3 regions of the Vibrio lentus genome follow, and region 2 is predicted to be linked to each of the others. Evidence: riboswitches for the same ligand, from Rfam matches in the RefSeq annotation. Region 2 holds a riboswitch; each other region holds the start of a gene.

Region 1 (4,204 bases), on a different contig from region 2:
TGGCAATGCGATGAGCCGTGGTAACCCGTGTGTTGAGTATGTATTGGATAACAACCTTAGATACACTTCAGGGCCGCAGTGGTTGCAAGAGTTCTTGTTGCATGACCGTTGGGTTCTGGCGGTATCTGGAACGCATGGTAAGACAACAACATCGAGCATGCTGGCTTGGATCCTTGAAGACTGCGGTTACGCGCCGGGCTTTCTTGTTGGTGGTGTGTTGGGTAACTTTGGTATCTCTGCTCGCCTTGGTGAAAGCATGTTCTTCGTGGTTGAAGCTGACGAATACGACAGCGCTTTCTTCGATAAGCGATCTAAGTTTGTTCATTACCACCCAAGAACGTTAGTGATGAACAATCTCGAATTCGATCATGCAGATATCTTTGATGATCTTGAGGCAATCAAGCGACAGTTCCATCATTTGGTTCGCACTGTACCAAGTAATGGCCGTATTTTCTCACCGAAGCAAGACACCGCGATCCAAGATGTGTTATCTCGTGGCTGCTGGAGTGAAACTGAGTCGAGTGGTGAACTCGGTGATTGGGATGCCAAGAAACTGGTTAAAGACGGCTCTAAATTTGAGGTGTACTTCCAAGGTGAATGTGTTGGAACCGTAGATTGGGATTTGGTTGGCGATCATAACGTCAACAATGCTTTGATGGCGATTGCGGCGGCAAGGCATGTTGGTGTCACACCTGACTTAGGGTGCGAATCACTGGCGACGTTCATTAATACCAAGCGTCGCTTAGAGTTTAAAGGCGAAGTGGCAGGCGTTTCTGTCTATGACGATTTTGCTCATCACCCTACAGCGATTGAACTTACGCTGGGCGGCTTACGTAATAAGGTCGACACAAAGAAAATCATTGCCGTTTTAGAGCCGCGTTCTGCCACCATGAAGCGTGGTGTGCACAAAGAAACCTTGGCTGATTCGCTCAAGCAGGCGGATTCTACCTACTTATTCCAACCGGATAACATTGATTGGTCTGTACAAGACGTGGCCGATGCGTGCCATCAACCCGCGCACGTTAGTGATGACATGGACGCATTCGTTGCTAGAATTGTCTCAGAGGCACAAGCGGGCGACCAAATCTTGGTAATGAGTAACGGTGGTTTTGGTGGTATTCACCAGAAACTGTTGGATGCGTTGGCACTCAGGGCTAACGGCATCCAAGCCCCTATAATTTGAAGTAATTGAGAACATGACAAAACACGATAAAGCTATAACCCTCGCTTTCACTGGCGCATCTGGTGCGCCTTACGGACTGCGTTTACTTGAATGCCTATTGGCGGCAGATTATCAGGTCTATTTGCTGATATCGTCGGCAGCGCGAGTGGTGTTGGCGACTGAGCATGAACTTAAGTTACCTGCTGGGCCTGACGCAGCGAAACAAGCTTTGGTTAAGCATTTAGGTTGCGACCCAGAAAAGCTGGTGGTGTGTGGCAAAGATGACTGGTTCTCACCGGTTGCCTCTGGTTCTGCAGCACCGAAGCAGATGGTGGTGTGTCCATGTTCTGCGGGAAGCTTAGCTTCAATTGCTCATGGTCTATCAGATAACCTGATTGAGCGAGCTGCTGATGTGGTTATGAAAGAGCGAGGCCAGCTGCTGTTGGTGGTTCGTGAGACGCCATTTTCTACGCTGCATCTAGAGAACATGCACAAACTCTCGACCATGGGCGTAACGATCATGCCTGCGGCTCCGGGTTTTTATCACCAACCTAAGTCGATCGAAGATCTGGTCGATTTTATGGTGGCGCGTATTTTGGATCATCTTGGTATTGAGCAAGGTTTAGTGCCACGTTGGGGTTACGATCAACGTAATTGATCCAAACTTGATAGCTTATTGTTAAAATTCGAATTACAATTCTGAACACTCATCGGGGAGCTAACCATTCAAATAATGAATGCGAGCTGAGATCAAGCAAGTGCTTGGGACCCGTAAACCTGAACCAGATAATGCTGGCGTAGGAATTGAGTTAGGAACAACTTCTACCGTTCTCCTCCCTCAAACCTGTGCCGCTCAGACCATGGAGAGCGTCCAGTGAAATTCACATTAACAACCCTTGCTGTTACTACAGCCATCTCTTTTTCTGCCGTTGCTGCAGACAATACTCTAACTGTATATACCTATGATTCTTTTGCTGCGGATTGGGGCCCTCGTCCTGCCGTTGAAAAAGCATTCGAAGAAAAGTGTGGCTGTGATGTGAATTTTGTCGCGCTAGAAGATGGCGTGTCTATTCTTAACCGCTTGCGTCTTGAAGGTGGTAACAGCAAAGCAGACATCGTGTTAGGCCTAGATAATAATCTAATGGCTGAAGCGAAAGCGACAGGCTTATTAGCTGAGCACAGTGTTGATACGTCATCAGTGACACTTCCTAACGGTTGGAACGACAGCACCTTTGTTCCTTATGATTTTGGTTACTTTGCGTTTATCTATAACAAAGAGAAATTAGCAAACCCGCCTAAGAGTTTGAAAGAATTGGTCGAGCAGCGTGATGACCTCAAGGTTATCTACCAAGACCCACGTACATCAACACCAGGCCAAGGCATGATGCTTTGGATGAAGTCGGTTTACGGTGATGAAGCAACTGCAGCATGGAAGAAACTTGCTCAGAAAACGGTTACTGTGACTAAAGGCTGGTCTGAAGCTTACTCTATGTTTCTAGAAGGAGAGTCTGATTTAGTGTTGTCTTACACAACTTCTCCGGCTTATCACATCATTGCAGAAAGTGATTCTAAGTACGCAGCTGCAAGCTTTGAAGAAGGTCATTACACTCAAGTTGAAGTGGCAGCCAAGGTAAAAGGTAGCAAGAACGAGAAACTTGCTGATGAGTTTATGGCGTTTATTCTAAGTGACGAATTCCAATCAGCAATGCCAACGGGCAACTGGATGTACCCAGTGACTGACATCGAACTACCAAAAGGGTTCGAGCAGTTAACGGTACCGCAGAAAGCTCTGAGCTTTACGCCTGAAGAAATTGCCGCTAAGCGTAAGCCTTGGATTCGCGAATGGCAGAGTGCGCTTACTTTTTAACGTCCTGTATTTAAAAGTTCGTTCGATATACTTTGAGCGAACTATTCACGGTAAAAAATCAATTTATGATAAAGAAAACACCTAAGGTCGGGATCTGGGTTGCGATACTCATTACCGCCTTCGTGGTTTCAGCAGTTGGGGCATTGCTTAGCAATGCCCCTTCTCTTGATATCAGCCAAGTATGGTCCGATCCTTACTATTGGCATGTAACGAAATTCAGTTTTTATCAAGCGATACTCTCAACTGTGCTGAGTGTTGGCTTTGCTATACCCGTTGCTCATGCTCTGTGTCGCAGGCAATTTTTTGGACGAGCTTTGTTGTTAAGACTGTTCGCGTCGACTTTGGTTCTGCCTGTGTTAGTCGGTGTCTTTGGCTTGCTTGCGATTTATGGTAACAGTGGCTGGTTAGCTAAATTTTTGGCTAACTTCGACATTGAATTGCCATTCTCGATTTATGGTTTGAATGGCATTTTGCTGGCGCACGTTTTCTTTAATCTGCCTTATGCTAGCCGTTTACTTTTACAAGCTTTGGATACCGTGCCTGCCGAGCAACACAAGCTGTGTGCTCATTTGGGCATGAGCCATTGGAATAAATTTAAATGGGTCGAATGGCCACGTTTAAGACAACAACTACCACATGTTTGTGGTTTAGTTTTCATGTTGTGCTTCACCAGCTTTGCTACCGTAATGGCTCTTGGTGGAGGCCCTAAATCGACCACGATTGAACTAGCCATCTATCAAGCGATTAAATTCGACTTTGACTTACAGGCTGGTGCGTTACTCGCAATATGGCAAATGCTACTGTGTGGTGTGTTAGCGGTGAGTATTCAGCGCCTGTCTAAGTCAATCTCTGTGACAGCCAGCCAGCTGTCGGAAGATAAATATTTGGTTAAGGACAGCTGGTGGTCAAAAGCTTGGGATAGCTTTTGGATCATCGTAGTCTCAATGCTGGTATTGCCGCCATTAGCCATGGTTATCTTTAGTGGTATTAACTCTCAAGCTTTGACGGTACTCAGCAGTGAACCGTTTTGGGCGGCGTTAATGACCTCAGTTCGTGTCGCTTCCTTGGCCAGTGTTATCGCCGTTTTTATTGGTATTGCGATACTGCTGACCAGTCGAGCATGGCGCTTGCAGAATAAGAATTTTCGAGCCGATAAAATCGAGCTGATTGGCACG
Region 2 (4,204 bases):
GCAATCACCACAGCGACACGAATGCCAGACGCCAAAGTTGGCAGCGCAGCAGGCAGTTGGATATAACGCAACAATTGCCATTTCGATGCACCCATGGTCTTAGCAAGATCAAGATAACCAGTCGGTGTATTTCGCAGGCCGTCGTAGCAACAGGTAGTCACAGGGAAGAAGATAATGATCGCCGCCATCACCACTTTTGACGCGATGCCATAACCAAGCCACAGCATCAACACTGGCGCAATCGCAAACACAGGGATCGCTTGGCTAGCAATTAAGATAGGCAACAACCAACGTTTCAGCGGTTCGAACATCAACATCTGTAGGGCGAAAAACAGCCCCATGGATAAACCGAGCAATAGACCAAGTAAGATCTCCTGCGCAGTCACCCAAGTGTGTTTGAGTAGCACGTCGTAACGTTCAATTAGCTTGATGAAGACTTCTTCGGGAGCTGGCAGAATGAAGCTTGGCATCTCGAAGATAACCACCACCAGTTGCCATAAACCGAGAATCACAGCACTACTGATCAGCAAACGCATAACGGGATTCATCTGACGCGGGCGCTTAGTCGTGATCTGTGTGTTAGTTGAACGAGCCACAGCTTCGCTTCGCGTTAGATCATTCATAATCACGCTCCAACTGATCTAAGATCGCTTGTTGTAACTCAGCACATTCACCGTCTAACACTCGTGGCGTAGCTGTATTAGGCACCGACAATGACTGTGCACTCGCAGGTGTGCCTTGCAACACATACAAGTTATCCGCCAAACGCACCGCCTCTTGTGGATCATGAGTGATCAACACAACAGTTTTATCTCTTAACAGTTCACACGCTAAGCTCTGTAACTTGTGTCTTGTTACCGCATCCAGCGCAGAGAAAGGCTCATCCATCAGCACCACTGGCTTGTCTTGCATTAAGGTGCGAGCCAAAGCAACACGCTGACGCATACCGCCAGACAATTGATCTGGCATCGCATTCGCGTAATCGACCAAACCAACCGCAGCGAGCAACTCTAGTGCTTGATTGGTTTGAAGTGCTTTATCAGAAGCTGGATTTTGAAAGCGATGACTCAGGCATACATTGTCGATAACCGACAGCCACGGCAGTAATAAATCCTGCTGCGCCATGTAAGCGATGCGATCCGTTAAAGGCAGTTCATCGGACGTTGCCAATGTGCCCTGCCACTCCACCTTGTCGTCCAACAAGCCTGCCAGATAACGTAATACCGTGGTTTTTCCGCAGCCACTTCGACCCAGCAACACCGTCCACTTACCTGCGTTTAAGCTAAGCGACAACCCAGACAAGGTAGCGTGCTCACTGTCGTTATAACGTAAGGAGGCATTGCTGAGTTGAACACCCACCGTATTAACGGACATTACCGTGCCCAGCGAAGAAGTGATTTACCGGGCCATGACCTTGGCCAACTTGCAACTCATCAGCATGAGCAATCGCGCGCGAAATGTATTGTTTGCCTAGGTCGACAGCCTCTGAAAGCGTGTTGCCTTGAGCCAAGAAAGAAGCAATAGCAGAAGAAAGCGTACAGCCCGTGCCATGCGTGTTTTTGGTAGGAAAACGCTTCGCGCTAATCAGAGCAGATGTGGTTGGCAGAATCAGTAAATCGTTACTGTTCTCATCCTTCTCTAAGTGGCCGCCTTTGAGAAGAACGGCTTTGGCACCCAGTGCACGTAGGTCTTCAATCATGCCCTGCATTTCGGCTTCGCTTTCAGGGACAGCTTTGCCTGTCAGTGCTGCGCCTTCTGGCAAGTTAGGAGTAATGATGTCTGCGAGCGGAATCAGCTCTTGTTTTAGCGTGGTGGTAGCCGAGTTTTCTAACAGCAGATCACCACTTGTCGCGACCATTACAGGGTCGATCACTAGGTGTTTAGGTTGGTATTGTTTGATTTTGTCCGCGACAACTTTGATGATTTGCGAATCGGCCAACATGCCGACTTTCACTGCCACGATATTGAGATCAGTAAAAACCGCATCTAACTGGCTAGCGACATGGTCGAGTGGAATAGGAAAAATGGCTGACACGCCTTGAGTGTTCTGGGAAGTGATAGCGGTAATCACAGAACAAGCAAAACTACCGGTAGCAGACATGGCTTTAATATCAGCTTGGATACCGGCACCGCCGCCACTGTCAGAACCCGCGATGGTTAAAACAATCGGAGTATTCGTGCGAATCGTGTCTTCAGCAGAGTGCTGCTGTGTTGAGGGTTTTGGAGTTGAGGCTTTTGGCGTTAAATCTTTTGAAATAGAACTGTGTGTCATTGTCGCTCCTACTATCTTACAAGACGTAGGAGAACGAACACTGATCGAAGGAGAAGTCGCATTAGGCTCATGAAAGTTTTCATGGGTGCAGACGTAGATCGAGTGCTTATAGTTCCCTACGCCAGTGTTAACTGAATCAGGTTCAACGGGTCTCGATTAACGATCTCAGCAAACACCAAATAAGGTATGTGCCCCCCGACTATTGATAGCGATAGTAACAGCACTCTCACAACTGAGATACTGATTTTATTCAATTATAAGAATTACACATGAAAAAATTTCAATTAGGCTCAAAAAAAACAAATACTTATAACGTTCCTTTAGATGGCTTCGACTGTATAAACAAGCACAAAACAATCAGAGACATACCTAGCCAGCCTGTAAAAGGAATAAGCTCACCGACAACACAAACGGCAAGCACCGCTGCGACTACTGGTTCAAACAAGGTCAGCAGATTGGCACTGCTCGCGGTGACGTGACGTAAACCAAAACTGAACGCGATATAACCCAAACATTGTGGAATCAGCGTAAGATAACTGATGACTAATACGTTGGTCTGTGAGGAAAACAGGTTATCACCAGTAAACCAGAGCGTTGGCAGCAACAGCATCGCACCGAGGCCAAAAATACTGCCCATCGCCGCTTGTGACTTAATCCCTTTATCGATCAGTGCTTTGGTCGCCCAAGAATAAATGGCGTAACACAACCCAGCGACCAGACCTAAGCCAATACCTAACAGCTTGAGAGCATCACCGGATTCATTCGCCGATGAAGATTCTGAAAACACCAACAGCCCAATACCTACCACACCAATCGCAAAGCTAGTAAGCCAACGTCGGTTGATATTATTCTTTTTGCTAATAAGACACTCTAACAGTGCAGAAAAGAAAGGTGCGGTAGCAATCGAAACCACGGTACCGATCGCCACGCCTGATAATTTCATTGAAGAATAGAAAGCTAAAGGATAGACCGCTAAAGCCAAAGCACTCACTGTCAACAGCTTCTTGTTCTGCATAAGTTTGTCGAAAGCGAATAGGATTTGTCGATACGCCAAGCCCGCTTGCATTAGACCACCGACGCCCATAGAGAAAGCACCAATCGCTAATGGGCTTAGATCAGGCGCAAAACTTGCGGCGGTGCCCGTCGTGCCCCATAAAATAGAAGCAAACAAGATGGCCAAAGTGCCCATTTGGAATTCGTTAACGCGATTGATGGCAAGATTCATTTCTATTACCCAATTTTCATTTCTGAAATAGATAATAGTGAAGATTGATATAAGTTAGTTTGCCGAAAGGACGCTATTGTTGTTTCTAAAGACTCTCTTTCATCGAACCCAAAAACGCCCTTGGAGACATTCCAAAATGCTGAGAGAAGCGACGACTGAAAGCAGACACATCACTATAGCCCACATTTTCAGCGATCAATTGAACGGGTAGATCGGTATGAGTTAACAAGGCTTGAGCTTTCTCCATACGATATCGAGTGATGTATTTAAGCGCACTGATACCCAAGCACTCTTTGAAGCGTTTTTTGAATTGAGTGGGACTCAAACAGGCCGTTTCTGCAAGTTGAGATATAGAGAGAGGTTGGGCGTAATTATCCGCTATCAATCTTTGTACCGCACGGATTCTTGGGTCGATGCTCTTGCTGACTTGTTGTTGCTCTAACAGCAGTGAAAACACATCCAAAACTGATGACTCAATGCCACTATCGACCTGATATTCCAGCTGCTTCTCAACGAACAGCAAGAAGCTCATTAAAGGCGGTGTGATCGTGAAAACCGAGAGCTCATGCTCTAACAAGTGCTGCGGCAACTCTGCCATATCTGCGACAATAAACCGCGCGGCTTCATCCGCCTTAAACGCATGCGCTGTGGTTACCGGAATTACCACACATTCGCCCACGGCCACTTTGCCGACATACCCCACCATC
Region 3 (4,204 bases), on a different contig from region 2:
ATCAACGATAAAGAAGTATTGAGTTGGGCTTACACCCAACTCAACTGCATCAGTTGCTAAACCTTGTCGTTTAGCAACCAATAGACAGTTTTGAACCTCCCCCGTTAACTCTATGTATTGAGATGGGATGAGAATATTCACTGTCATTATTCCTCTAATTGAGCTTCTTTTACGCCTACAGCAGGGTGATAAAGTTCAGAGCCAGTATCACGGAACTCTTGTGATTTTTGACGCATTCCCTCCAACGGGTTACCTAGCATCTTAATCTCGATAGCCTGATCCGCGGCTACTTGTTCAGTGTCTTTCGCATACTCTCGAACTTCTTGAGAAATCTTCATCGAGCAGAACTTAGGTCCACACATAGAGCAGAAGTGAGCAACCTTGCCCGACTCTTGTGGCAGGGTTTCATCGTGGAAAGAACGTGCTGTTTCCGGATCTAAAGCTAGATTAAATTGGTCTTCCCAACGGAATTCAAAACGTGCTTTAGACAATGCATTATCTCGGATTTGTGCACCAGGATGACCTTTTGCCAAGTCTGCAGCATGTGCTGCCAGTTTGTAAGTAATCAGGCCGGTCTTCACATCTTCTTTATTTGGTAAGCCTAAATGCTCTTTAGGGGTTACATAACAAAGCATCGCACAACCGTACCAACCAATCATCGCCGCGCCAATTCCAGATGTAATGTGGTCATAACCCGGAGCGATATCTGTAGTCAGCGGGCCTAATGTATAGAAAGGCGCTTCATGGCAGTGCTCTAGCTGCTCGTCCATGTTTTCCTTAATAAGGTGCATAGGTACATGTCCAGGGCCTTCAATGATCACCTGAACATCATATTCCCAAGCCACTTTAGTCAGCTCACCTAGAGTACGTAACTCCGAGAATTGAGCCTCATCGTTGGCATCTGCAATAGAGCCTGGACGCAAGCCATCACCTAATGACAGAGCAACGTCGTACTTCGCACAGATCTCGCAGATCTCGCGGAAGTGAGTATAAAGGAAGCTCTCTTGGTGATGAGCAAGACACCATTTCGCGATAATAGAACCACCACGAGAAACAATGCCGGTGACACGTTTAGCCGTCATCGGAACGTAGCGAAGCAACAAACCTGCGTGGATAGTGAAGTAATCAACACCCTGCTCTGCTTGTTCAATCAAAGTATCGCGCATCACTTCCCAGTTAAGATCTTCCGCAACGCCATTCACTTTTTCAAGGGCTTGATACATAGGAACCGTACCGATTGGTACTGGGCTATTACGCAGGATCCACTCACGAGTCTCGTGAATATTACGCCCTGTGGAAAGGTCCATTACGGTATCGCCACCCCAACGGGTTGACCATACTAGCTTCTCAACTTCTTCTTCAATCGAAGAGCTTACTGAAGAGTTACCGATATTAGCGTTCACCTTCACTAAGAAGTTACGACCAATAACCATCGGTTCTGATTCTGGGTGGTTGATGTTTGAAGGGATAATAGCTCGACCTTCAGCAACCTCTTTACGCACGAACTCAGGGGTAATTTCTTTTGGCAGGTTTGCGCCAAAGTTATGGCCAGGATGTTGGTGGTTAAGCTGCTCATCAGCAAACTTCTGACGCCCCATGTTCTCACGTATAGCAATGTACTCCATCTCAGGAGTGATAATTCCCTGACGAGCATAGTGCAGCTGAGTAACACATTGATCGCCAGTCGCGCGACGAATTCTAGGTAGGTTGCCGTAACGAAGGTCGTCTAGAGTTTCATCTTCTAAACGTTCTTTAGTGTAAACAGAGCTTACATCGTCTAACAGTTCCGTATCACCACGCTCATCAATCCATTGCTCACGCAACTTAGGAAGGCCGCTATACAGGTCTATTTGATGTGTGGGGTCAGTGTAAACACCTGAGGTATCGTAAACTTGAATGGGTACATTAGGTTCGAATACAGGCTCTTTTTTGGTACCACCGACAAGGCTATCAGCGAGTGATATTTCTCGTACAGGGACTTGAATATCTTCTCGAGATCCTTGGATGTAAGCTTTTTTGGAATTTGGATAAGGTTGTACGGATAAAGAATCGATGAAATTCTTCGCTTCCAGTCTTGCTTGTTTACGACTCGACATAGCATTTTTCCTTGGCCTTTAGCCATTATTTATAGGGATAAAAATGCTTGACGGATTAGATGCTACAAGAGGGATCACGGTAAGAAATACAGTTGTGATCTGGAGATAGATCTCTAGAGGGATTCTAGTTAGATATCTACTCTTGTTCCCTTCGCAGGTATTAGCCTGATCAGGTTCAACGGATCCCGAGTTAACGGTCTCAGCCATATGGCACTCCGACAAGTTCGATCGAGTATATAAAAACGGCTTGGATAAACCAAGCCGAGTTGTTAACAAATCGTAAGAAAGTTTTAAGACTTTATCAAAAGTTGGAAGCCGATCCATGCTGCTGAGATGCTGAGAACCACGTTGAGTAACACATTGAGTCCCATCTTAAAGAAAGCACCCTGCTGCATAAGAAGCACGTTATCCATCGAAAATGTAGAAAATGTAGTCAGTGCTCCAAGGAAGCCAAGACCGATAATTTGTCTCCATGGTTCTGTCGCAACCATCTCATTCTCAAACGCTGCGATGAGTAAGCCCATAATTAAAGAGCCAACCACGTTAACAGTTAGCGTACCATAAGGAAAACCACGCCCTAGCATCACCACACATAACTCTGAAATCAAATAGCGCGAACAAGCACCAAATGCGCCACCAATGGCAATAAAACCTAAAATAGATAACTGACCCATGAATCCTCCCAAACAATAATCCCTATATTCTAGCTTTAACGCCGATAAAAGCGAGGGTAGAACTAAGAATGCATGCGCAAATATTAAACGTTACAGGTGTCACTTAACTTCGATATATCCCATTAAACCCGTTTTCATGTGTTCTATAACATGACAGTGATACATCCAACGTCCTGGGTTGTCGGCAACAAATGCGGCTTTCGCTCGGCCGTTTTTTCCAAGTAGCACGGTATCGGTATGGAAAGGTTCTTCAATTTTTTTACCATCAAGTTCCAATACAGTGAATGTATGACCATGAATATGAATCGGGTGATGATATTGAGTGACGTTCTTAAGATCGAATATGTAAGTCTTACCTAGATCTAAAGTCGCCAACGGCTCAGGGATATTGTCTTTGCTCATCCCCTCCCACGCTCGTTTATTAGTAAGCCAAAATTTAGGCATCGATTTACCATCTTTAGATACAGGTGAAACTGCACCCTCCCACTCGAACACGAAATCGATCTCTTCAGCATTAGTAAGATCTAGGTTGGGTACTGGATTCAATGGTAATAATGGCAACACTCGCTCTTGAGTAAATGTTGAATCTACGACTTCAAATTCGCACAAAGAAAATGGAAAACGCCCCTTCATTTGGAGAACGTTAATTCGCTCACCAGCTTTGGGAGCGATCAGTCCGATATCAACACGCATCCCTGGACCAATTTTATGTTGAGTCAGTTTGTAAGGCGATTTTACAGGGTTACCATCGATGGCAATCACCCATGCCTCTGCCCCTTCGATAGCAATAGGATAAGTGATCGTATTATCGACATTGGCAATCCGCAGTCGAGTCGTTGCATACTGCTTCAACCGATATACGGGTTCATGAACTCCATTAACACTACTCCACTCACCAGGAGTGCCCATACGAGCACTGAGTCGAGGAATCATTAAGTCTTTCCATTGACCTTGCTTGTCGATATGCCAATGTTTAAGCATCAATGCGTGTTCTTCGTCAAACTGCACTGGAGTGCTTTCTTCTACGATAATAAGGCCAACTAAACCCATACCGAGTTGTTTAACGCTATTCATATGTGGGTGATACCAAAATGTGCCAGCATCTGGCGGCGTAAACTCATAAATGAATGTTTCACCTGGCATGATTGGTGGCTGACTTAAGAAGGGAACTCCATCCATTTCGATAGGAATTCTTAAGCCATGCCAATGGATAGTCGTCGGCTCTGATAGCTTATTCGTAAAACGAATTATGACTTTTTCACCCTGTCGACATCGAATCGTCGGAGCTGGGATCTGTCCATTAAAAGCTAAAACATTGGTATCAAATCCCGCGACTAACTCAGCTGTTGAAGGTTCAGCAATTAAGTCATAGACATACTTACCTTGCCCATCAACAGACTGCTTCATAGAACAAGCGGGCAAAACAGTTAGTGC

Evidence for each region. A riboswitch is a leader RNA that binds a small molecule or an ion and turns the genes downstream of it on or off. The one in region 2 is predicted to bind thiamine pyrophosphate.
Region 1: it holds a riboswitch for thiamine pyrophosphate, as region 2 does, so the genes downstream of both, thiB (thiamine ABC transporter substrate binding subunit) here and thiD (bifunctional hydroxymethylpyrimidine kinase/phosphomethylpyrimidine kinase) in region 2, are expected to answer to the same signal.
Region 3: it holds a riboswitch for thiamine pyrophosphate, as region 2 does, so the genes downstream of both, thiC (phosphomethylpyrimidine synthase ThiC) here and thiD (bifunctional hydroxymethylpyrimidine kinase/phosphomethylpyrimidine kinase) in region 2, are expected to answer to the same signal.

Annotation. Positions count from the first base shown of each region.
Region 1 covers NZ_JAUFQE010000002.1:2,670,169-2,674,372, reverse strand. The annotation lists gene mpl (UDP-N-acetylmuramate:L-alanyl-gamma-D-glutamyl-meso-diaminopimelate ligase) at 1-1,183, shown strand, start outside; gene QWZ07_RS20415 (flavin prenyltransferase UbiX) at 1,197-1,820, shown strand; TPP riboswitch at 1,864-1,983, shown strand; gene thiB (thiamine ABC transporter substrate binding subunit) at 2,037-3,029, shown strand; gene thiP (thiamine/thiamine pyrophosphate ABC transporter permease ThiP) at 3,095-4,204, shown strand, end outside.
Region 2 covers NZ_JAUFQE010000001.1:723,996-728,199, forward strand. The annotation lists gene QWZ07_RS02950 (ABC transporter permease) at 1-623, opposite strand, end outside; gene QWZ07_RS02955 (ABC transporter ATP-binding protein) at 616-1,374, opposite strand; gene thiD (bifunctional hydroxymethylpyrimidine kinase/phosphomethylpyrimidine kinase) at 1,364-2,272, opposite strand; TPP riboswitch at 2,369-2,480, opposite strand; gene QWZ07_RS02965 (DMT family transporter) at 2,580-3,497, opposite strand; gene QWZ07_RS02970 (helix-turn-helix domain-containing protein) at 3,583-4,204, opposite strand, start outside.
Region 3 covers NZ_JAUFQE010000002.1:2,983,574-2,987,777, forward strand. The annotation lists gene QWZ07_RS21935 (thiamine phosphate synthase) at 1-147, opposite strand, end outside; gene thiC (phosphomethylpyrimidine synthase ThiC) at 147-2,096, opposite strand; TPP riboswitch at 2,226-2,324, opposite strand; gene crcB (fluoride efflux transporter CrcB) at 2,387-2,770, opposite strand; gene QWZ07_RS21950 (multicopper oxidase family protein) at 2,870-4,204, opposite strand, start outside.